DNA from 3 places in the Lysinibacillus sp. S1 genome. Region 3 is predicted to be linked to each of the others. Evidence: riboswitches for the same ligand, from Rfam matches in the RefSeq annotation. Region 3 holds a riboswitch; each other region holds the start of a gene.
The links. Region 3 has a riboswitch for thiamine pyrophosphate ahead of thiM (hydroxyethylthiazole kinase). Riboswitches for the same ligand answer to the same signal wherever they lie in the genome.

Region 1 (7,661 bases), 530 kb from region 3:
CCATGCTTAGCGAAATGGTACAACGAGGCATCGATCCAGAAACAATCAAAATGTTGGAATATTCTGGTTTTGATTTGAAAGAATTTTTACGAGGTTTCGGTGATGTAGCAACAAGTGTTAAGAAAAGTGTCGATACAATTCGTAATCATCCATTAATGGTAAAAGACGTACCTGTTCATGGTTTAATAATTGATCCAAATACAGGTCATCTAGATTTAATTGAAGATGGAAATAAACAATAAAATTATTTCTTCATACATTAATAAAAGAGCAAGTGCCTATCCTCTCTATGTGGAAGATAGGCACTTATTTTTCTATTCATCCTCTAAACGTGCATACATATAGTGATCTACCCAATGACCATTGATATACAGTAGCTTTCTTAGCAGACCCTCCTGCTGAAATCCAGCCTTCTCTAATACACGCATGGAGGCATTATTTTGTGTCGATACGTAGGCCTCTACACGATGTAGACCAATTTGTTCAAATGCAAATCGGACCACCATATTCACAGCTTCTGTGACAATGCCCTTTCCAACATAAATCTCATCCATCGCATAGCCAACAAATGCACTCGAGTACGGTAAGCGTTTGACAGCATAAAGTGCAATATGCCCTATTAGATTATTTGTACTATGCTCAAAAATACCAAAAGTAAATTCACGCTTAGACTCCATTAAATAGAGACTTTCTTGAATTTTTTTGTATTGAGCATCGACTGTATAGTATTCAGGTCTTTGCAGTGGCTCGTATATAGACCAAAAGTATTTATTACGGCTTACGAGACCCGTTAAACTTCGTGCATCTTTTTCTTGGAATGTGCGGATGTAGCATTTTTCCCCCTTTATTGTTACCACATTCCCACCCTTTTTTCTTAATAGATTCCAAATTTTAAGCACCATTTCTCCACACTAGCCTTCCAATAAAAATCAATACATTTCTCTTTGTTTCATTGGCTACAAGCCATAATTGCAAACCCTATTTAATTTCATTGTATGTAAAAAAACAGGCTGCTACAACCAAAACAGCTTATGTCTTATTGTCATAGCAGCACAATTCAATTATTTAGTTTTTTGTTCTTTCTTTTTCTCGTTTACTATTTCTAAGCTGGAGGAATCAGCATCCTCTAGTTGAGTATTGTCTAACACATTTGTTAAATGAAGACCACGCCTTTGAGCCTCTCGTTCAATGTGTGCAATAGTTTCCTGTAGCACCTGAACACGTGCATACTTTTTGTCATCTCCAGCGACTAAGACCCATGGTGCATCTTTTTTATCTGTCTTTTCAAACATCGCATTTGCTGCTTCAATATACTGAGGTGTTTTATCTCGATTGCGCCAATCCTCGGCTGTTAACTTCCAAGATTTATAAGGGTTTTGTTCACGTTCTTTAAAGCGTTTTAATTGCTCCTCATCTGAAACATGAAGCCAGAACTTAATAATTATGTAATCTCCTGCAGTTAAAATCTTCTCGAAATTATTAATTTCTTCATAAGCACGAGACCATTCATCCTTTGTTGCGAATCCTTCGATGCGTTCTACTAGTACGCGGCCATACCACGAGCGATCAAAAATAGCGATTTGCCCATGTTGAGGCAATTTTCTCCAAAATCGTTGTAAATAATTGTAGCGTAATTCATGAGCTTGAGGAGCAGAAATAGGATGTACAACATAACCGCGGGGATCGACACGTTCGATTAATCGTTTAATAGCGCCACCTTTACCAGCTGCATCCATTCCTTCAAATACCAAGATCAAGCCAATCTTGTTTTTTAATAAAAATTGTTGTGCGTTCAACATTTCATATTGGAGTACTTTTAATTTCTTTTTATACATCTTTTTGTCTAGTTCAACAGTTAGATCTAGATTTTTCAAATTTTGTGTCATGAAACTTCACTCCTTTTATTTGGCTATTCTTATTGTACTAAAGAAATATATGGATGCCTATCAGACATGGTAAATTGTAGGTATTAATAGTAAAACAACACGATACATTGTTGGAAATTTCCGTTATAATAAAAAAAGTGACAGTACTATACTTATTTGTCTTTTCCCTATACAATCTAACACGAAGGGAGAGGAAAACATGCCTCGGTTTATCTTGATGACAATCTCTTATCTTGTCTCAATCATCCTAACCTTTTCATCCTTTTTCGTGAACATCAACGGTCAATCTTCGCTAGAAATCGCTAATCGTTTTTCTGTTGTATTTGCACCAGTTAGTGTAAGTCATGTAATTTGGATTATCATTTATTTTTTACTCGGTTATTGGTTAGTTATGAACATGAAAAAGACAACTTTGAAACAGTCTGCGCTTTTTAGTTGCATAAATATATTACAAGCATTGACGATATATGTCTGGCACCATGAGTTATTTATTGTTTCTCTTGGCATTACATTACTCTTAGTCTTGTATTTGTTTATGTTGTATAATACGTACCCTCTTCAGGACAAATCCTTGTTTGGTCGTATTCCTTTCTCTATTTATTTAGCATGGATGACATTTATTTTTATCACAAATACAAGCTTTACGTTAACGGCTTATGGTTGGAACGGCTTTGGTCTTAGTACGCCTCTTTGGGCAGTGATTTTACTTACTTTAGGAGGAGCCATTGCGCTACATATCCGTTTCCATCACTTTGATGTTGTGTATCCAAGTGTTTTTATTTGGGCTTATATTGGAATCGCCATACATAATGGTTTTGATGAGCTACTTGTCACTACAGCTGCTTTATTTTTATGCGGTGTTCTCTTTGTTGGCATTTTATTTATTAAAAAAAATCCTGCCTACCAAAAATAAATTGGTTAGCAGGATTTTTTCATTACATCCTATTCTTCGTCTAATGACGTTAAGATAATTGGTTTATCTTTTGTTACAATGACTGAATGTTCGATTTGTGCTACAAGTGATTTATCAGGCGTCACGAATGTCCAGCCATCACCTGCTTCTACGATATGCTCTGCATTTGCTGAGATAAATGGCTCAACCGCAAGGACCATACCTTCTTTCATAATAGTAGTATCCCATGCATCGTAATAATTTAAAATATGGTTTGGTTCATCATGTAAAGATTGACCTAAGCCATGACCTGTTAAATTCATAATAACAGTTAACCCATTAGCATTTGCCTCGCGTTCAACAGCTTTACCAATTTGATTTAATTTAGATCCAGCCTTTACCTTTGTCATTGCTCGATCAAAGGCACTTTTAGCAACACGGCAAAGCTTTTCTTTGTCCTCATAGCCATCACCCACAACAAATGAAATACCTGTGTCAGCAAAATAGCCATTTAAAGAGCCTGAAACATCAATATTTACGATATCTCCCTCTTGAATAACACGCTTTCCTGGAATACCATGTGCTACTTCTTCATTGACGCTAATACATGTATACCCTGGAAAATCATATTCTCCCTTTGGTCCTGAAATAGCGCCAGCCTCTGCAAACATGCGACCAGCAATTTCATCAAGCTCAAGTGTTGTAACACCTGGTTTTGTGGCAGCTTTCATTGCTTCGCGAATTTCAGCACAAATGCGTCCTATTTTTTTAAAAGCTTCAATCTCTTCTTGCGTTTTTACAATCATGTATAACGTCCCTTTCATCTAATATCTATTCTTTAATATAACATAACTTTTTATGCGTATAACGATAAACGCTTTAAATATTGTATGCTTTCCTACTTTGCAAAGTGCTAAAAGAGTTATTCACGACAAAAAAGTCCCTCCACTCACGTGAAGGGACTAGCATTAAGCTTTTCTTTGCATTAATTGGGGAGCGGCTGTGAATAAAAGAACACCAACGACAGCCGTTAAAATGGTTGCTGGTAGCATATATGTACCATTGTAGATGATGGAATAGATCCATGCATTCTGGTCACCCGCATATTCGGCAAAAAATACAGCACCAGCAATTGTATGTGCTGTGTATCGTAAGAAGCCCGCGATAACGGTACCTATGATTATATAAAGTGCCATTTTTGTTTTGTTCATATGTTTAGCAGCGTCTAACACTGGTCCACGTACAACCGCCGCTAATCCTACAACAGTAAAAGCAACACCATAATCTAGTAATCCTTGTAGCCAGTGCACGATATAAGAACCAAACATTGTTTGCATAACACCCACAAGTAGTCCCGTAGTAAGACCAGCTACTAAGCCCCAGCGAAATGCTATTAACATAATCGGTACCATAACAAGACTAACTGAGCCGCCTTGTGCCCATACTTTAAAGGAAACCTGATCCAGTACGAGACCTATCGCTGCAAAAATCGCAATCTCCACTAGCATTAATAGTCTTTTTTTGTCCATACATATTCTCTCCTTTGTTCCGATGTAGGATACAAGAGCAGGAATAGAAAAGCGCTGATATGTCTCTTTCTGACACCTTTTTTCCTTTACGGACGAAAAAACGATGTCAGGACAGAGCCTCACATCGTACAAGTGTCGGTTTCTATCCACATCCCTACGCAAGCGTTAACTTACAGGTTCGAAGAGTCAAGGCATTACGTGCCCAGTCTCAGCTGACATCATCAGCTCCCCTTGTGGTCGTTACATCTGAATTTATTTGAACACTCTCATTGTACGCAAAGGATTGAAGGATTACAACCTTCCATACATCATTTTTTTGAAACTTTGCTGTTTTTCATGCGTAAATATTTAAAAAGGAGGTACAACTATGGAGAATCAAAAAATTTTAGCTGCCTTTAGTTATCTTAGTATTTTCTTCGCCCCTTTTATCGTTCCATTAATTGTATATTTCGTGACAAAAGACAGTGATGTAAAAAGCCATTCGATTCGTGCACTTGTCTCTCATTTAATACCCTTTGTTTTTGGCATTCTATTCTTTATTGTCTTTGTTTTTTCCACATTTAGTTTAGATCCAACCTCCAGTAATAATACAGTGATGATTATTTGGTTTGCTTCATTCACCATCTATGCTCTCGTCTCACTAGGTATTGTGATTTGGAATATAATTCAGGCTGTTCGTGTTATCCGTTAATGTTTTATTTTTAAGTGAAACAGGTAGTAGTAATTGTAAAAGGAGCTGTTTTGGGATGAAAGTATCAAACGTTGTAAAAACTGCCGTTAAGTTAGCACCTATTGTTATTCCTATCGTAAAAAAAGTAATGGCTGCAAAAAAGGGCACAACGCCTACAACCACAACTCGAAAAAAATAAAACGGAGGCGTATTTCCTCTAGAGGAAATACGCCTTCGTTTTATTTCACTTCAAAATGGGTTTGACTATGGCCATTTAATGTTTTTTCCACATGTAAAACTGCTGGCATCGCAGATTTCAATTCAGGCACATGCGAAATAACGCCAATCATACGACCAGAATCCTGCAAATCAATTAATGTATCGATTGCTTTATTTAGTGATTCCTCATCGAGCGAGCCAAAGCCCTCATCAATAAACATCGTTTCAATATGAATATTACCTTGGTAGCTTTGAATCACATCTGCCATCCCCAATGCAAGGCTCAACGAAGCATTAAACTTTTCGCCACCTGATAAAGTTTTGACATCTCGTAATTGATCTGTATAAGCATCATAAACATCAAGACCAAGGCCACTTTGCTTCGCATGCTTTTCTAATCTATCTGAACGTCTAAGCTCAAATTGACCGTTTGATAAATGATACAGACGTATATTGGCAGCTTCTGTAATTTGATCTAAGTAGTTAATTTGTATATAACGCTCAAAGGATAACTTTTTCGAATTTTGTCCATTTAATAATCCATAGAGCTCCTTTACTCGTCCTGCTTCTTGTTCAAGTAAATGAAGCTCTTTCGCTATTTCTTCCACCCTTTCACTAAAGCCTTGGCATGCTTGTATAAAGCCATTCATCTGTTGCAAACGTTTAAATGCTTCCTCATAGGAAACTCGATGCTGTTCTACTCTTGCTTCCATCGCCTCTAAATCTTGCTTCTCTTTTCCTTGAAGGTATGTAGCCCCTTCGGTAATCTGAATTTGCAACGTGTGTACTTGTAAAGCATAGTCGCTACATGCTTTTCGAAGTGCATCCAATTGTATGGCACTCCGTTTAGCAGTTGCATAAGCCTCATAGCTTTCGAAACCTATTTCTTGCATATCTGCTGAAAATTGCTGAAGCTTTTCATTCATTTTAAGCTGTAATTCCTCAAAGGACTGTTTGGCAATCTCTACAGTTAGTGTTGCATTGCTAGCTGTTTCCTTTGCTGCATGCAAATTTTCTTGACTCACTTGCCAACTTTTTTGAAGCTCTTCTTTCTGTTTACTAACTTCATTCAGTTGTTGCTTTAATTGCTGTAAAGTTGGTAAATTAGGGGGCATCTGCTTAAGTTGTTCGTCTACAACCGCTTGTAATTTTGTCCATTCTTTTATCTGCTCTGCTAAATATTGCTCTAGCTTCATATGCTTATTTCGTAGCTGCTCTATTCGGTCATGCTGATGCTTTATTTTTAATCGCACATCAGCTAATTGATGTTGAATAATTTTTAATGCAGCAATCTCTTGTTCCACTTCATGTAAAGTAGCGGTGATCTGTGGTTGGTCTTCTTGTTTAATATGTTGAGCCTCGAGTTGTCGCCATGTATCTTGAAGAAGTTGCTGCGCTGATGCTAAAAATGCCTCTTTCTCTAAATACTTACGCTCGTCTGATGATGCCTTCGCTCTTAATGCTTCCACTTGAGCAAGCTCAATAACTTCCAGTTGCTCATTGTGTGCTTTCTGATGTGTCATACTACCACAAACAGGACAGGGTTCTCCTTCCTTCAGTTGTTCTGCTAAAATACTAGCTTGACTTGTCAGCCATCGTTGCTGCAAAAGTTGAAGAGCCTCTTTACTTTCTTGATAGAGACTTTCTGAAGCAACTACATCCTGCTTAGCTAAATCTGCGGCATGTTTATATTTATCCGCTTGCTTGATTAAAGCAACCTGTTCCCGTAGTTTCGGTAATTGTTCTAAATAGCTTTCATAGGGTTCAACCTGTTTTTCATAGCCTTCTAATGATTGAGAAAAATGCTGTAATTGCTCTTGTTCATTTTCCAAAAGTTTGACGTTATCATTTACTGCTCGTTTTGCATTTTCAGCATATTGCTCCGCTATTTGCAGCTGCTGTATATTGTTTTCATAGGCTTCAAATTTCGGTAAAAGCGCTAGCATCTGCATTTCCTGCTGTAAGATTTGCTGTCGTTCAGATTCTTTAGCCTGCTCTATCTCATATTTTTCTTGCGCTTCTTGCAACTTTTCTTGTGACTGCTGTTGCTTAACCTTTGCTTGTTGAAATGCTATCTCTTTAACATTCAGTTCAGCACGTAAATCCTTGCATTGTTGTTCGAGGAGCACAAGTCGCTCTGCTTGTTCTGCCAAAGCAATCTCCTTCTCCTTTGCTTGGTATAAATCCTGCTGTTGTAAAAGCATTTGCAGCCGTTGCTGTCGATTAGCTTGTTCATCAAATTGCTCATTTAGCGTTTTTGCTAAGCGATAATATTCCTGCTCTTTTTGATGAAGGCTATATGCTTCTTCATAGTATGACTGTTCATCTTCTCCACATTTCTTATAGTAGCTAAGCTCCTCATCAAGTGCCTCTGTCAGTTGATGTAAATTTTCCGTATTATCAGCAATCAATGTGAATAAAGCGGAAGAACGTTGTGGTAAGGCGCCCACAATTTGGCCAAGTAA
Region 2 (6,445 bases), 1.5 Mb from region 3:
AATTTCAACCGTGAAGTAATTCCAGAACGTCGTATGCACGCAAAGGGCTCAGGTGCATTTGGTACTTTTACTGTAACGCATGATATTTCACAATATACTAAAGCGAAAATCTTCTCAGAGATCGGCAAGAAAACTGAAATGTTCGCACGTTTCTCTACAGTAGCGGGTGAGCGTGGTGCAGCAGATGCAGAGCGAGATATTCGTGGCTTCGCCCTTAAATTCTATACAGAAGATGGAAACTGGGATTTAGTAGGGAACAATACACCTGTATTCTTCTTCCGTGACCCGTTACACTTTACAGATTTAAACCATGTGGTAAAACGGGACCCACGTACAAATATGAAAAATGCCAACTCTAACTGGGATTTCTGGACTTCATTACCTGAAGCACTTCACCAAGTGACAATTGTTATGTCTGACCGTGGTATTCCAGCTGGTTACCGTAATATGCACGGATTTGGTTCTCATACGTATAGCTTTATCAATGCTAATAATGAACGTGTTTGGGTTAAATTCCACTTCCGTACAGAGCAAGGCATTAAGAACTTAACTGGTGCCGAGGCTAATGAGATTATTGGTCAAGACCGCGAATCTTCACAACGTGATTTATATGAAGCAATTGAAAAAGGCGATTTCCCTAAATGGAAAATGTACATTCAGGTAATGACAGAGGAACAAGCTCGTGAGCTACCATACAACCCATTTGATTTAACAAAGGTATGGTATAAAAAAGACTTCCCATTAATTCCTGTAGGTGAATTCGAGTTAAACAAAAATCCAGACAACTACTTTGCAGAAGTTGAACAAGCTGCATTCGCACCATCTAACATTGTTCCTGGCATCAGCTTCTCACCAGATAAAATGTTACAAGGTCGTATCTTTGCATATGCGGATGCCCAACGCTATCGTCTTGGTGTAAACCACTATATGCTTCCTGTCAACGCACCAAAATGTCCATTCCGTACTTTCCACCGAGATGGAGCAATGCGCTTTGATGGCAATCTTGGTTCGACATTAAGCTATGAACCAAATAGCTATGGTGAGTGGGAGCATAATTTAGACCATAAAGAGCCTGAATTACGTATTGATGGTCATGCAGGTATTCATGATTTCCGTGAAGACGATAATAATTACTTTGAACAACCAGGTAAACTATTCCGTCTATTGACTTCGGAAGAGCAGCAACGCTTATTTGAAAATACCGCGAACGATATGGCTTCTGTTGAAGAATTCATCAAACGCCGTCACATCCTTCACTGCTATCTAGCTGACCCAGCATATGGTGAAGGTGTCGCTAAAGCGATGGGTCTTTCCTTAGAAGGTATGGACCTTACAAATCCATATGTAAAACAACCAACAAACGTTTAATATTCCACTTTATTATTGATATCCAAATCCAACTTTTACTCCATGTGAATCCACTATTCACATGGAGTTTTTTTATTAAGAAAAGGCCTATGTCTATTTTTTTGACATAAGCCTTTTCTTTCATTATTGATAAATTTGACTGCCTGCTTTTTTAAACTCCTCAGCCTTTTCTTTCATACCTTGATGGATCGCTTCAGTCGTATTCAAATCCTTATCTTTCGCATAATTACGAATATCCTGTGAAATTCTCATGCTACAGAATTTAGGCCCACACATAGAACAAAAGTGTGCTGTTTTTGCTCCCTCTGCTGGCAGTGTCTCATCATGATATTCCACTGCACGCTCGGGATCTAGTGACAGATTGAATTGATCACGCCAACGGAACTCAAAGCGCGCTTTAGACAGTGCATCGTCTCGTTGTTGTGCACCTGGATGACCTTTTGCTAAATCAGCAGCATGTGCAGCAATTTTATAAGTGATAACGCCCACACGAACGTCCTCGCGATTCGGTAAACCAAGATGCTCTTTCGGTGTCACATAACAAAGCATCGCTGTACCAAACCAGCCAATCATGGCTGCCCCAATGGCTGATGTAATGTGGTCATAACCTGGAGCAATATCTGTTGTGAGTGGTCCTAATGTATAGAAGGGAGCTTCCTTACAAACCTCTAATTGCTTGTCCATGTTTTCTTTAATCAAATGCATTGGTACATGACCTGGTCCCTCAACCATTACCTGAACATCATGCTGCCAAGCAATCTGTGTTAGCTCGCCTAGTGTTTCAAGCTCTGCAAATTGTGCCTCATCATTGGCATCTGCAATTGAGCCTGGGCGTAAACCATCACCTAAGGAAAAAGCAACATCATAGGCTTTCATAATTTCACAGATTTCCTCAAAGTGTGTATACAGGAAATTCTCTTGATGATGATATAAACACCACTGTGCCATTATAGAGCCACCTCGAGATACAATACCTGTCACACGATTTGCTGTTAGTGGTACATAGCGTAAAAGGACACCTGCATGAATGGTGAAGTAATCCACACCCTGCTCAGCTTGTTCAATGAGAGTATCACGATAAACCTCCCACGTTAAATCCTCTGCTACACCATTTACCTTTTCTAAAGCCTGATAAATTGGCACTGTTCCCACTGGCACTGCCGCATTTCGAATAATCCATTCTCTAGTTGTATGAATATGTTTACCAGTCGATAAATCCATAATATTATCTGCGCCCCATCGAGTTGCCCAGGTCATTTTCTCAACTTCTTCTGCAATGGAAGAAGATACAGCAGAATTCCCGATATTCGCATTGATCTTTACATGAAAATTACGCCCAATAATCATTGGCTCTGCCTCAGGGTGATTAATATTAGAAGGCATTATAGCACGCCCAGCTGCAATTTCTGAACGTACAAATTCAGGATCCATATTTTCACGAATCGCTACAAACTCCATTTCAGGCGTTATAATTCCCTTTCGTGCATAGTGAAGCTGTGTCACATTTTTACCTTTTTTAGCACGCAAAGGCTTTCTCGCCAACTCAGGGAAGACATTTTCTTGAATACGCGGGTCATCAACATGACGAAAGCCATTATCCTCCGGTTTAATGGAGCGTCCCTCATATGCTTCTACATCCCCTCGCTCTTGAATCCATGCATTTCGTAAGGCAGGTAAACCTTTCGTAATATCTACTTGGTAGGCTGGATCTGTATAGGGCCCACTCGTATCATATACTCGAATAGGAGCATTTTCTTCATTTCCAAAACTGCCTGTTGTCGGACTTAATGCAATTTCTCGCATAGGTACTAGAATATCTGGGCGTGATCCTTCCACATATACTTTTTTGCTTCCTTCAAAGCTGGACATAATGGTAATATTCTTTTCACTAATTGCTGACATGAGCTACTTCTCTCCCTTAAATTTATTTTGATATAAGGACCGATTCTAGCTCACCCCAACAATCCAAAAAATAAAGGCCGAATCCAAAATAATTATTTGGATCCGGCCACGAATGTAAAGGTCTATTGATTGCATACTCTGCAATAGCTTCTTAACTTTCCCACGCTGGTATGAGCCAGATCAGGTCCAAAGGGTCAAGAAACTTCGTAGCGTTTCCCTCTCAGCCTGACTCATCAGACTCCCCTAGTTAATACTATTTAGTTTGATGCTAGTGTAGCAGATAATACTAAGAGATGGAAGTTATTTTTTATCTTACTAGGTAAATAATACTTCTGCAAAATAGATCACAATGGTTACAGTTATACAGCTTACAATGGTTGAAAATAAAACAGCTTGCGCGGCTGTTGCTGATTCTACATCATATTCCAATGCTAGACTAGAACTATTGCGGGATGTTGGAAAAGCACTAGCTATAAACAGTGATTGTGCGACGACTCCATCTAATCCCAATATATAAATAATGGCCAATGCAACAGATGGTCCAATAATTAATCGCGTAAAACAGCTGATAAAGACGGTTTTATTAAACATTGATTTCATCTCTAATTGTGATAATTGCGCACCTAAAGTAATTAGAGCCACAGCAATAAATCCATCTGCCACATGTTCTACTGGTATTTTGATAAACTGTGGAATACCGATATCAAAATAATTCATAGCGACACCTATAATAAGCGCATGAATAATAGGCATTTTAAAGAAATCCTTGATGATTGTCATACCTGACTTTGTAGAAGAAATTAAATTGTATAAACCATATGTATACGTAGTCATATTTTGAAAGATTACGAGCATGACCTGAATGGCTACTCCAATAGGTTGCGTGGCAAATATCATTTGAGCCACTGGAATACCGTAATTACCCGAGTTAATGAGCACAACACTATTTTTAAAGACAGCTGCCTCTGTTCTAGCTAAACCTAACCCTTTTGCCATAAAGTGACTGAGTATCATTTGACTACCGATAAAGAGTACAATAAATAATCCGACCTCTCCCAGTACAGTTAATTCCACATGTGTTTCATATAAATTTACAAAAACAGCTGCTGGCATAAAGCAATATGTAATAAGCTGAGACAATGCTTTTAAATTAAAGCGAAATTTCTTTTGTAGTATAGCGCCTATTACAAGTAACACTAAAATAGGTACAACAATTTGAAAGAAAATCATTCCGAGATACATCATATCAATGTCCCCCTTCCAGTGTTAATAGTAGTGTTGAATTCCTTCTAGGTCAATTTCTCCGGCTTTCACCATAAAGAAGACTGCCTCTATATTGAAGGCAGCCTTTCTTTTTAAGCAAGCTTAAATCGGTTTACAACTTCTTGTAGCTCGTTTGAAATATCGTTCATATTTTGAATAGACTCTGCTACTTTTTGTAATTCTACTTGTTGATCCATTGCAGAAGCACTTACTTGTTCCGCAGAGGCTGCTGTTTGCTCTGAAATAGCCGAAATACTTTGGATAGCCATGATTGCCTGATTTTTATGCTCTAACATGCTAGATAGTTTATTCATTAAATCACTAATAGAATTTGCAATTGAACCCGACAAATCACTGCTATCTTTAAATGCTAGTTGCGTGCTTTGTACGGACTCATTTTGAGATTGCATTAAATCTGCATTAGATGCAATCACAGCAACCGTCTGCTGAGAATTTTCAAGAATACTTTCTACTGTACTCTTAATAATTTCTGTTTCATTCTTAGATTGTTCTGCTAGCTTTCTAACTTCCTCTGCAACTACAGCAAATCCTTTACCATGTTCACCAGCACGTGCAGCCTCAATACTTGCATTTAAAGCTAGCAGATTAGTCTGCTCGGTAATGCTTTGAATCGAAGCAATAATCTGATTAATATTGGCAATATTAGAAGCTAATGATTCCATTTGCTGCTGGATACGCCCATTCATTTCATTTGTCTCCATATTACGTTCTCTTAAACTTTCAACCTCATGCAATCCTTTTTCCGTTGTTACACCTGTTTTATGAGATAGCTCATCCATTTCATTAGAAAGAGCCGTAATAGCATCAATCTGATCTGATAAATCCATCATTCGATAATTTGTTTCTTCTGTATCCTCTGATTGCTTCGAAGCTCCTTGTGCAATCTCGTTGATAGCTACGGAAACCTCCTGACTAGAAGCAACTACCTCATTAAATGCCTCATTTACCTGATTAGAAGATTGGTTCAATAACCTCGTGGAATTTAGTACAGTTTGAATCGCACTATTGGTTTTATCTAACATATTATTATAGGCCACAGCAACTGCACCAATTTCATCAGGCTTAATATATCGCTCTTCTACCTTTTGTGTTAAATCCCCTTCGGCTGCAGTTTCAATCGATGCACGTAAAAATTTAAGTGGTTTTAATTGTTTATAGATGAATAACACACTTGCAGCTGTCATCAAAACCACCATAATAATGGAAGCAATAATCGTAAATACAAATACATGATTATATGTTTCTAGAATCTTTGATTCAGCTAACACGACTTGAACAGTCCATGTTTCGTCAATACCCTCTAAAATCATTGGAGCAAAAACATTATAGGCCTTTTCCTTCAGTTGATTAGAGTCAACGTACATACTTGTTAGTTCACCATTTTCCATTGTCTTACTAATACTTGTCCAAGTAGGATCCTCTTGCATATTGCGCCCAACTAGCTCATCACCAAAACTGTTAGCTGTTAGCACACCTTTATTCGTAATAATTGCCGCATAACCGCCTTCTGGGGCATTCGATTTTGTTAAATCATTTAAAAAATCTATTGATACATCGGCAGTCAATACACCGAAAAATGTCCCGGAAGCATTGATTAATGGCACTGAAATGGTTGTCATTAATACGGATTGGCCGTTTACATTATAATCATAGGGCTCTGTCAAAACTGCACGTCTCTCTTCTTTTGGTACCCAATACCATTCAGAAATACTCTTATCATCAATACCTTCGATTAGAGCAGTCGAGATATCATTTCCGTTCTTACTTAAATAAGGGATAAAACGTTTTTTAGTATCTACTAAAGCAGCTTCAGTTGGTTCTAAAATAATAGAATCTTGCTCAAAGATTGCTCCTACTCCAAGAATGTCATTATTGCTAGCTAAATTGTTTT
Region 3 (7,661 bases):
TCATCTTTATAGGCACGATCTCCTGTAATATACCAATCCCCACGAAATTGTAAATTTGTACGTTCAGGATCATTTAAATATTTTTTAAAGAGTGCTGGCGTTTCGCGATGAACAGCAATATCACCAACTTCTCCGATTGTAACAGGTTTGCCCAAATCATTAATAATTTCAACAGTGTTGCCAGGAGTAGGTTTTCCCATAGAGCCAACTCTCGCTTCCATCCCTACCATTGTGCCTACCAATAATGTATTTTCCGTTTGTCCATAGCCATCTCGCACTTGTAATTTGAATGTTTCCAAGAATACTCTAATAACCTCACTATTTAATGGCTCACCAGCTGATACAGCTTGGCGAATTGCACTTAAATCATATTCATGTAAATTTTCAAGCGCTGCCATAAAACGATATTCAGTTGGTGTACAGCATAGTACATTGATTTTGAATCTCTCAAGCAATGCTAAATAAGAAGCTGCTTCAAATTTACCTTTGTAGACAAATGCAGTAGCACCACTGCCTAAAGTAGCTAGAAATGGACTCCAAATCCATTTTTGCCACCCTGGTGCTGCAGTCGCCCAAACAATATCATTTTCTTGTACACCCAACCAATGTGGTGCTGTTGTTCGTAAATGAGCATAGCCCCAACTATGCGTATGCACTGCTGCTTTTGGATTTCCTGTTGTTCCGCTTGTATAGGCTAAAAATGCATTGTCTGTGCTTTTTGTTGGGATAGGATTTATGTAGGTTGTAGGTTGATTATTCATTTTTTCAAGTATGTTCTGCCAAGGTTCATGTGCATTCCCTATGACAAATTGCAGTATGTCTTGTAAATTTCCCACTTTATCGAACTGTTCAATATAGGGTTCAAATGCAATAACTGCTTTAGCATTTGCATGATGAATTCGATACTCAATATCCTTTGTTCTTAACATCTCAGAACTTGGAATAATTGTTAAACCCGCTTTCAATGCAGCAATATACACAATATATGCTTCAACCGAACGTGGTACCATTACTAAAATGACATCACCTTTCTTTAAACCTTGCTTGGTGAATACATGTGCTGCTTGATTCGCTTTTTCCAATAAATGTGCATATGTAATACATTGGATGTCTTGGTTTTCTTCATAAATGATTAAAGCATTTTTGGCTGCATCCTGAGCATATTTTTCAATTTCCTCTACTATGTTATACCATTCTGGTGCAACTAAATCTTGTCTTTTCATGGCAATTGCCCCCTTTTGTTATGACACATTATAAAACTCTTTTTTCAGCATTTTCAATGGTTTGTGCTTAATTTCGGTAAAGTCATGACAACTATCATACCCTCCTATATGGCATCGGTCACATTTTATCTATAGGAAAACTTGCTATTGAATACAAATGAAAAGTATGGTACATTTTGGTCAACTAAAAGCAAGATTGCAGGGGGACTCGTAAGAGTTGAGAAGGTAAAACCTGACCCTTTGAACCTGTTAGTTAATACTGACGTAGGGAGCAATAAACATCGTTTTCAGATGAAAGGCTCTTTTCGTGCATTTTTACACAAAAAGAGCCTTTTTTGCATGCTTACGTCCATCCCTAAAGGAGGACTACAATGATTTTTCAAACAATTCGTCAACAGCAACCACTTATCCATTGTATAACCAATTATGTAGTGGCAAATTTTCAAGCAAATGGTTTATTAGCGATAGGTGCTTCACCAGTAATGGCCGATGACTACCAAGAGGTAGAGGAGATGGTGGCCATTGCTCAAGCATTATTAATTAATATTGGAACACTTAATGATCGCACAAAAAGTGCCATGTTATTAGCAGGTGAAAAAGCCAATAAACTTGGTATTCCTGTTATTTTAGATCCTGTCGGAGTTGGAGCCACAACTTATCGTAAGGAAACCGTAAGATACTTACTGGAAAACATACACTTTGCCGTGATTCGCTGTAATCTCGGCGAGCTAGCAGCAATAGTTGGTGTAAATTGGCAACAAAAAGGTGTCGATAGTGGTCATGGCACTATAGCTATGGAATTAGAAGCCACATCATTGGCTCAACGCTATCAATGCATTGTTATTGTCACAGGAGAACGCGATTTTATAACTGATGGCAAGCATAGCCAATGGATCGCTGGTGGTCATCCACAAATGACGGAAGTAACCGGTACAGGTTGTTTACTTAGTGTAATTTGTGGCGTAGCCTATAGTGTAAGCCATAATCCTTACCAACAATTAACAGAAACACTTACTTACTATAAAAAAGCAGGTGTACTGGCATCCGCATTTACTGCAGACATTGGTGATTTTCAAATAGCCTTACTCAATGCTATACATCGCTTATCAAAGGATGGTGCAGCTTCATGCATATTGTAACAACAATCGCTGGCTCAGATAGTGGTGGTGGCGCGGGTATACAGGCTGATTTAAAAACATTTCAGGAATTAGAAGTGTTCGGTACTTCTGTTATTACTGCTCTAACTGCTCAAAATACTTTGGGTGTAACAGGTGTTTGCCCTATTGACGTTTCCTTTATAAAAAAACAATTAGAGGCCTTAGTAGAAGATTTTCCAATCGCTGCGATTAAAACAGGAATGCTTTATTCCTCAGAAATTATCAAAGCAATAGCACACAAGATCAGGGAGCTAAACATTCCACTGATTGTTGATCCGGTGATGATTGCAAAAGGTGGGGAAAGCCTATTACAGCAAGAAGCTATCGATGCCTTACGCTCAACTTTATTACCACTTGCTACGGTTGTTACGCCCAATATACCCGAGGCAGAGACACTTACTGGGAGATCTATTCATCATTTTGAAGATATGAAAGAAGTAGCTCAAAGCTTGTTACAGCTAGGTGTACAATGTGTCATCATTAAAGGTGGTCATTTAGCAGATCCACTTTATGCCATTGATTATGTATTTTGCAAAAATGGACGTTCTTTTTCTTTGCAGTCTCCACGAATCCAAACAAAAAATACGCATGGTACTGGATGTACATTTTCCGCAGCACTTACTGCTTTTCTTGGACAAGGATTTGCTCTGGAAAATGCCATTATAGAAGCTAAAAAATTTATCCAATTAGCTATTATGTTTAATTTATCGATTGGAAATGGTCATGGACCCACTAATCATTTTGATAAGTGACGGTATAAGGAAGGCTGTGAGGTGATTATTCATGAAACGTGAGGATTTGGAGCTTTATTTTATTATGGGTACGAGCAATGTTCCTCCTCAAGAACAACCTATCTATATCCTAGAAAAAGCCTTGCAAGCAGGCATTACAATGTTTCAATTTCGTGAAAAAGGTCCTCACGCGTTAACAGGACTTGCCTATGAACAATTTGCACGCCAATGTCAAAAACTATGTCATCACTATCATGTGCCCTTTATCATTAATGACGATGTTGATCTAGCGATACGACTAGGAGCTGATGGTGTTCATATCGGACAAGATGATTTACCMGTAAGTGTAGCACGTAAAAGAATCGGGAACATGATTCTTGGTGTATCTGTCCATTGCGAGGAAGAATTGCAAATAGCTATTAACCATCAAGCTGATTATGTTGGTATCGGTCCAATCTTTCCAACATCCTCTAAAAGTGATGCACAACCACCATGTGGTACATCTTTTTTACAGGAGGCACATTCATTACATCCTGAATTACCAATTGTAGCAATTGGTGGAATAAATTTCACAAATGTACATTCTGTATTTCAAACGGGGGTTGATGGTGTTGCTGTTATTTCAGCTATTTGTCAAAGCAAAGATGTTGATCATACAGTAGCTACATTTAGATCCTTATCTCGTATAAATAAATGATCAATAAACAAACTAAAACCAGTGCCTTTTACGGTCACTGGTTTAAGTTTATAAATGCTTAATCAGCATTTATTGGTTGTTGTTTGGCATACCTTTTAATTGAGATTCTGCCATTTGTACAAGACGTTTAGTGATTTCACCACCAACGGAACCGTTGGCACGAGCTGAAGCTTCAGCTCCTAATTGAACACCAAATTCTTGTGCAATTTCGTATTTCATTTGATCTAGTGCTTGTTGTACACCAGGTACTGCAAGCTGGTTTGAACTACGGTTGTTGTTTGAAGCCATGTTTCTCACCTCCTTGTGAATATAGAATGTGCGATATTAGATTTTTAATACAAAAAATTTAGAGGTAAATTGTACCTCTATTGGAATAACAATATCCATACAAAAAAGCCGTCTCAAAATGGGCTTTGAGACGGCTTTTGAATCCTTATAGTAGATCTGCAAATTTATCTTGTTGTTCTTCTTTCTTAGGGAAAATATAGACCTCGCGATTCTTCACTGCTCGCTCGATCAATTCATCAAAGTCAGAGAAGCTTTCATAATGCTCAACCTTTTCAAGCTTCGGTTTTGTTTTTGGACTTGCTGGTGTAAAAATCGTGCAGCAATCTTCAAATGGCTGAATAGATGTTTCGTATGTGCCGATTTTTTCTGCAATATCAATAATCTCTAATTTATCAGTTGAAATCAGCGGACGAAGGATAGGTGTATTTGTTACTGCGTTTATTGCTGTTAAACTTTCAAGCGTTTGACTCGCCACTTGTCCAAGACTTTCGCCCGTTACAATAGCAAGTGCACCAATTTCCTCACGCACCTGATCAGCAACCTTCAACATCATTCGGCGTGTTGTCGTCATCGATACATTGGAAGGTACTTTTTCTTTAATAAGAACTTGTATTTCAGTAAAAGGAATGACATGCAAACGAATACTAGCACCAAATTTTGTTAATTCATTGGCAAGCACTTTAACTTTTTCCAATGAATTTTGGCTTGTATAAGGTGGACTAAAGAAGTGAATTGCCTCTAATCGCACACCACGCTTCATCATTAAATAACCTGCGACAGGGCTATCAATACCGCCAGATAGCATTAATAAAGACTTGCCATTTGATCCTACAGGCATTCCACCTGCACCAGGAATGACTTGTGCCATCATATAAGTTGCATCATGGCGAACTTCTACACGTAGCTCAATATCAGGCTGCTTCACTTTAACAGATAAATTTTGAAATTGTGGTAAAACATAGCCACCGATCTCACGTTGGATGGCATGAGATTCTAAAGGAAATGTTTTATCAGTACGTTTTACCTCTACTTTAAATGTATGTGGCTCATCTTTAAATGTCTCCATAATAGTGATAGCGAGCTTTTTCATACTGTCCATATCTTTTTCGCATGCAGCGACAGGGCTAAATGATTGAATACCAAAAATTTTAGGTAAACCTGTAATTAGCATTTGCATTTGTGCTTCGTCTTCTATGGCAATAAACATACGGTCACGTTCTGTGCGAATATGCAGTTGTCCTAAATCTGCAAAGGCATGACGAATATTTTCACGTAAACGGCGGATAAAATCCATTTTGTTGCGACCTTTTGTAGAAAGCTCACCATATCTAATTAAAATTTCTTTCCAAATCATTTACTTATTTTCTCCTTTGAGTTCCAACATTACTTCTGCTAGTACTTGTTTAAAGTTTTCTATATCTTCTATTGTGTTATGTGCGCCAAAGCTAAGGCGAATCACGCCATTTTTATAATGCTCATCAAGGTGAAGCGCCTCGACGACATGACTTGTTTTCGTTTGCTTGGAAGAACATGCACTTGATGTCGACACAATGACACCACGTTTTTGCATAGCATTAATAATGACTTCCCCTTTTAAATCACGAACACTAAATGACACAATATGCGCAGCTCCCTGTGGCGTTGATAAAACATGGACTGCTTCGCCATAACTTTCTAGCTGAGTTCGGATTTCATCGTGCCATTGACGGTATTTATTTGTGCGTTCGTTCATTGTTTCAACAGCAAGTCGAGCCGCTTTCGCTAAAGCAACAGCTTGCGGAACTGCTACAGTACCACTACGCATACCAAATTCCTGACCTCCACCAAGAGCAAAGGGCTGCCATCTTATGGGTTTACGGAATGCTAACACTCCTGAGCCTTTAAAGCCATGAATTTTATGACCAGAGATAGAAATACAGTCAGGTCCTTCTTCTTTAAAGGATATTGCTAATTTCCCAAAGCTTTGCACAGCATCAACATGAAAGGCAGCACGACTCATTTCATGAACCATTTTTGCTGCTTCCTTAATAGGCTGAATTGCGCCCATTTCATTATTCACATGCATGATGCTAACTAAAATTGTTTCTTTTCGTATTTTAGTACGAAGCTCATCTAGAGAAATCACACCTCTTCGATCGACACGAAGATATTCAACATCATAGCCCTCTTTTTCAAGTTGTTTCATTGTTTCTAGCACTGATGGATGTTCAATTTCAGTCGTTAAAATATGCTTTCCTATATGCGTATTACTACGTGCTATTCCAAAAATAGCTGCATTATTTGATTCTGTACCACCTGAAGTAAATAGCACATTTTTTGCCTCTGTCTGCAAAATATCTGCTACTTGCTCACGCGCACGTATTAATAAATCATTTGCTTCAACACCCATAGCATGGATGGAAGCAGGGTTGGCATAATACTGCTCATTTACAACCATAAAAGCCTGCATAACCTCTTTTAAAGGCTTAGTTGTTGCACTATTATCCAAATAAATTGTATTAACCATAACTTTTCACACACTTTCAAAACGTTGATTTAACGGTATTTATCATAACGCAATCTTTGGCGATTGACCACTAACTTTAACAATTATTTAAATTTTAATTGATATCCTACATTTTTTTCACCATCGTGACAAACTCTGTTGGTGTACTAAATTCAATTGCTTTAACAAAACCAAATTTTTCATAAAGATGGATTGCTCTCTTATTAAATAGTGCAACTGTTAAACGTAATGGCAGCTGATATTCTTCTTGAACTGTTTGAACAATAAACGAAAAAAATGCCGTTCCTAATCCTTGACCCGTTAGATTTGGCTTCAACCCAATTCCAATATCTATACAGTGTTCTTCATACGCCCCAAAACCTTGCCCTTTTGGCACTTGGGCTGCTTTACCTGTACAATAATAGCCAATTAATTCACTATGATTATTAAAGATCGCAAAGTAAGGATTATCAAGCATTTCTTGTACATTTTTACCCGATAATTCATTATTGTAAAAATCGTAAGGTGCTACATATCGCCATTGTAAAATTTCACTTGCGAAATGTTCATTCATTTCTTTGATTGACAATTTCATACTGAATCACATCCTAATCTAAGCATAAATAGAAAGCTGTCTAAAAAGTAATCGCTATACTTTTTAGACAGCTCAAAATGTTATTTGAATTATTTTGCTATGAATTCTTCGGCAACCATTTCTTGAATACGCTTTAAGGCACCTGGCTCCATTTCTTCCACTGCTGTACCTGCTTCTTCTAAAGCCTTTGCATAACGGAATTGATGGAAAGCCTCTTCTGCTTCTCTTAAACGTCCGTTCAATTTTGGGTTCGATGCGCGATGGCGATTGCCGTACTGAATAATACGCTCAATGAGCATCACATTTTCTATTAACTCATGTGCCTTTACTTTAACATCCTCTACACAGAGTGTTGCTGCATTTAGATTATTATGAACAGTACCCATATTAAGTGGTACTTCTTGCAAGCTTTGCATGACAACATAGATGTGCTCTGCTGCCTCATCAAGTCGTGCATCCATCTCCTCAGGAATTCCTGGAATATT

Region 1: another riboswitch for thiamine pyrophosphate. It lies ahead of thiT (energy-coupled thiamine transporter ThiT); the one in region 3 lies ahead of thiM (hydroxyethylthiazole kinase).
Region 2: another riboswitch for thiamine pyrophosphate. It lies ahead of thiC (phosphomethylpyrimidine synthase ThiC); the one in region 3 lies ahead of thiM (hydroxyethylthiazole kinase).

Annotation. Positions count from the first base shown of each region.
Region 1 is NZ_CP173154.1:3,423,160-3,430,820, reverse strand. Features, by position in the region: gene ACHZEU_RS17025 (carbonic anhydrase) at 1-242, shown strand, start outside; gene ACHZEU_RS17020 (GNAT family N-acetyltransferase) at 315-902, opposite strand; gene ACHZEU_RS17015 (polyphosphate kinase 2 family protein) at 1,062-1,886, opposite strand; gene ACHZEU_RS17010 (hypothetical protein) at 2,086-2,799, shown strand; gene map (type I methionyl aminopeptidase) at 2,829-3,584, opposite strand; gene thiT (energy-coupled thiamine transporter ThiT) at 3,747-4,307, opposite strand; TPP riboswitch at 4,442-4,549, opposite strand; gene ACHZEU_RS16995 (DUF4870 domain-containing protein) at 4,675-4,998, shown strand; gene ACHZEU_RS16990 (hypothetical protein) at 5,054-5,176, shown strand; gene ACHZEU_RS16985 (AAA family ATPase) at 5,217-7,661, opposite strand, start outside.
Region 2 is NZ_CP173154.1:2,493,269-2,499,713, forward strand. Features, by position in the region: gene ACHZEU_RS12410 (catalase) at 1-1,368, shown strand, start outside; gene thiC (phosphomethylpyrimidine synthase ThiC) at 1,492-3,270, opposite strand; TPP riboswitch at 3,411-3,525, opposite strand; gene ACHZEU_RS12420 (AEC family transporter) at 3,586-4,515, opposite strand; gene ACHZEU_RS12425 (methyl-accepting chemotaxis protein) at 4,626-6,445, opposite strand, start outside.
Region 3 is NZ_CP173154.1:3,951,286-3,958,946, reverse strand. Features, by position in the region: gene mbcS (acyl-CoA synthetase MbcS) at 1-1,223, opposite strand, end outside; TPP riboswitch at 1,414-1,511, shown strand; gene thiM (hydroxyethylthiazole kinase) at 1,595-2,362, shown strand; gene thiD (bifunctional hydroxymethylpyrimidine kinase/phosphomethylpyrimidine kinase) at 2,350-3,132, shown strand; gene thiE (thiamine phosphate synthase) at 3,164-3,808, shown strand; gene ACHZEU_RS19765 (alpha/beta-type small acid-soluble spore protein) at 3,878-4,096, opposite strand; gene thiI (tRNA uracil 4-sulfurtransferase ThiI) at 4,242-5,450, opposite strand; gene ACHZEU_RS19755 (cysteine desulfurase family protein) at 5,451-6,602, opposite strand; gene ACHZEU_RS19750 (GNAT family N-acetyltransferase) at 6,709-7,176, opposite strand; gene ezrA (septation ring formation regulator EzrA) at 7,266-7,661, opposite strand, start outside.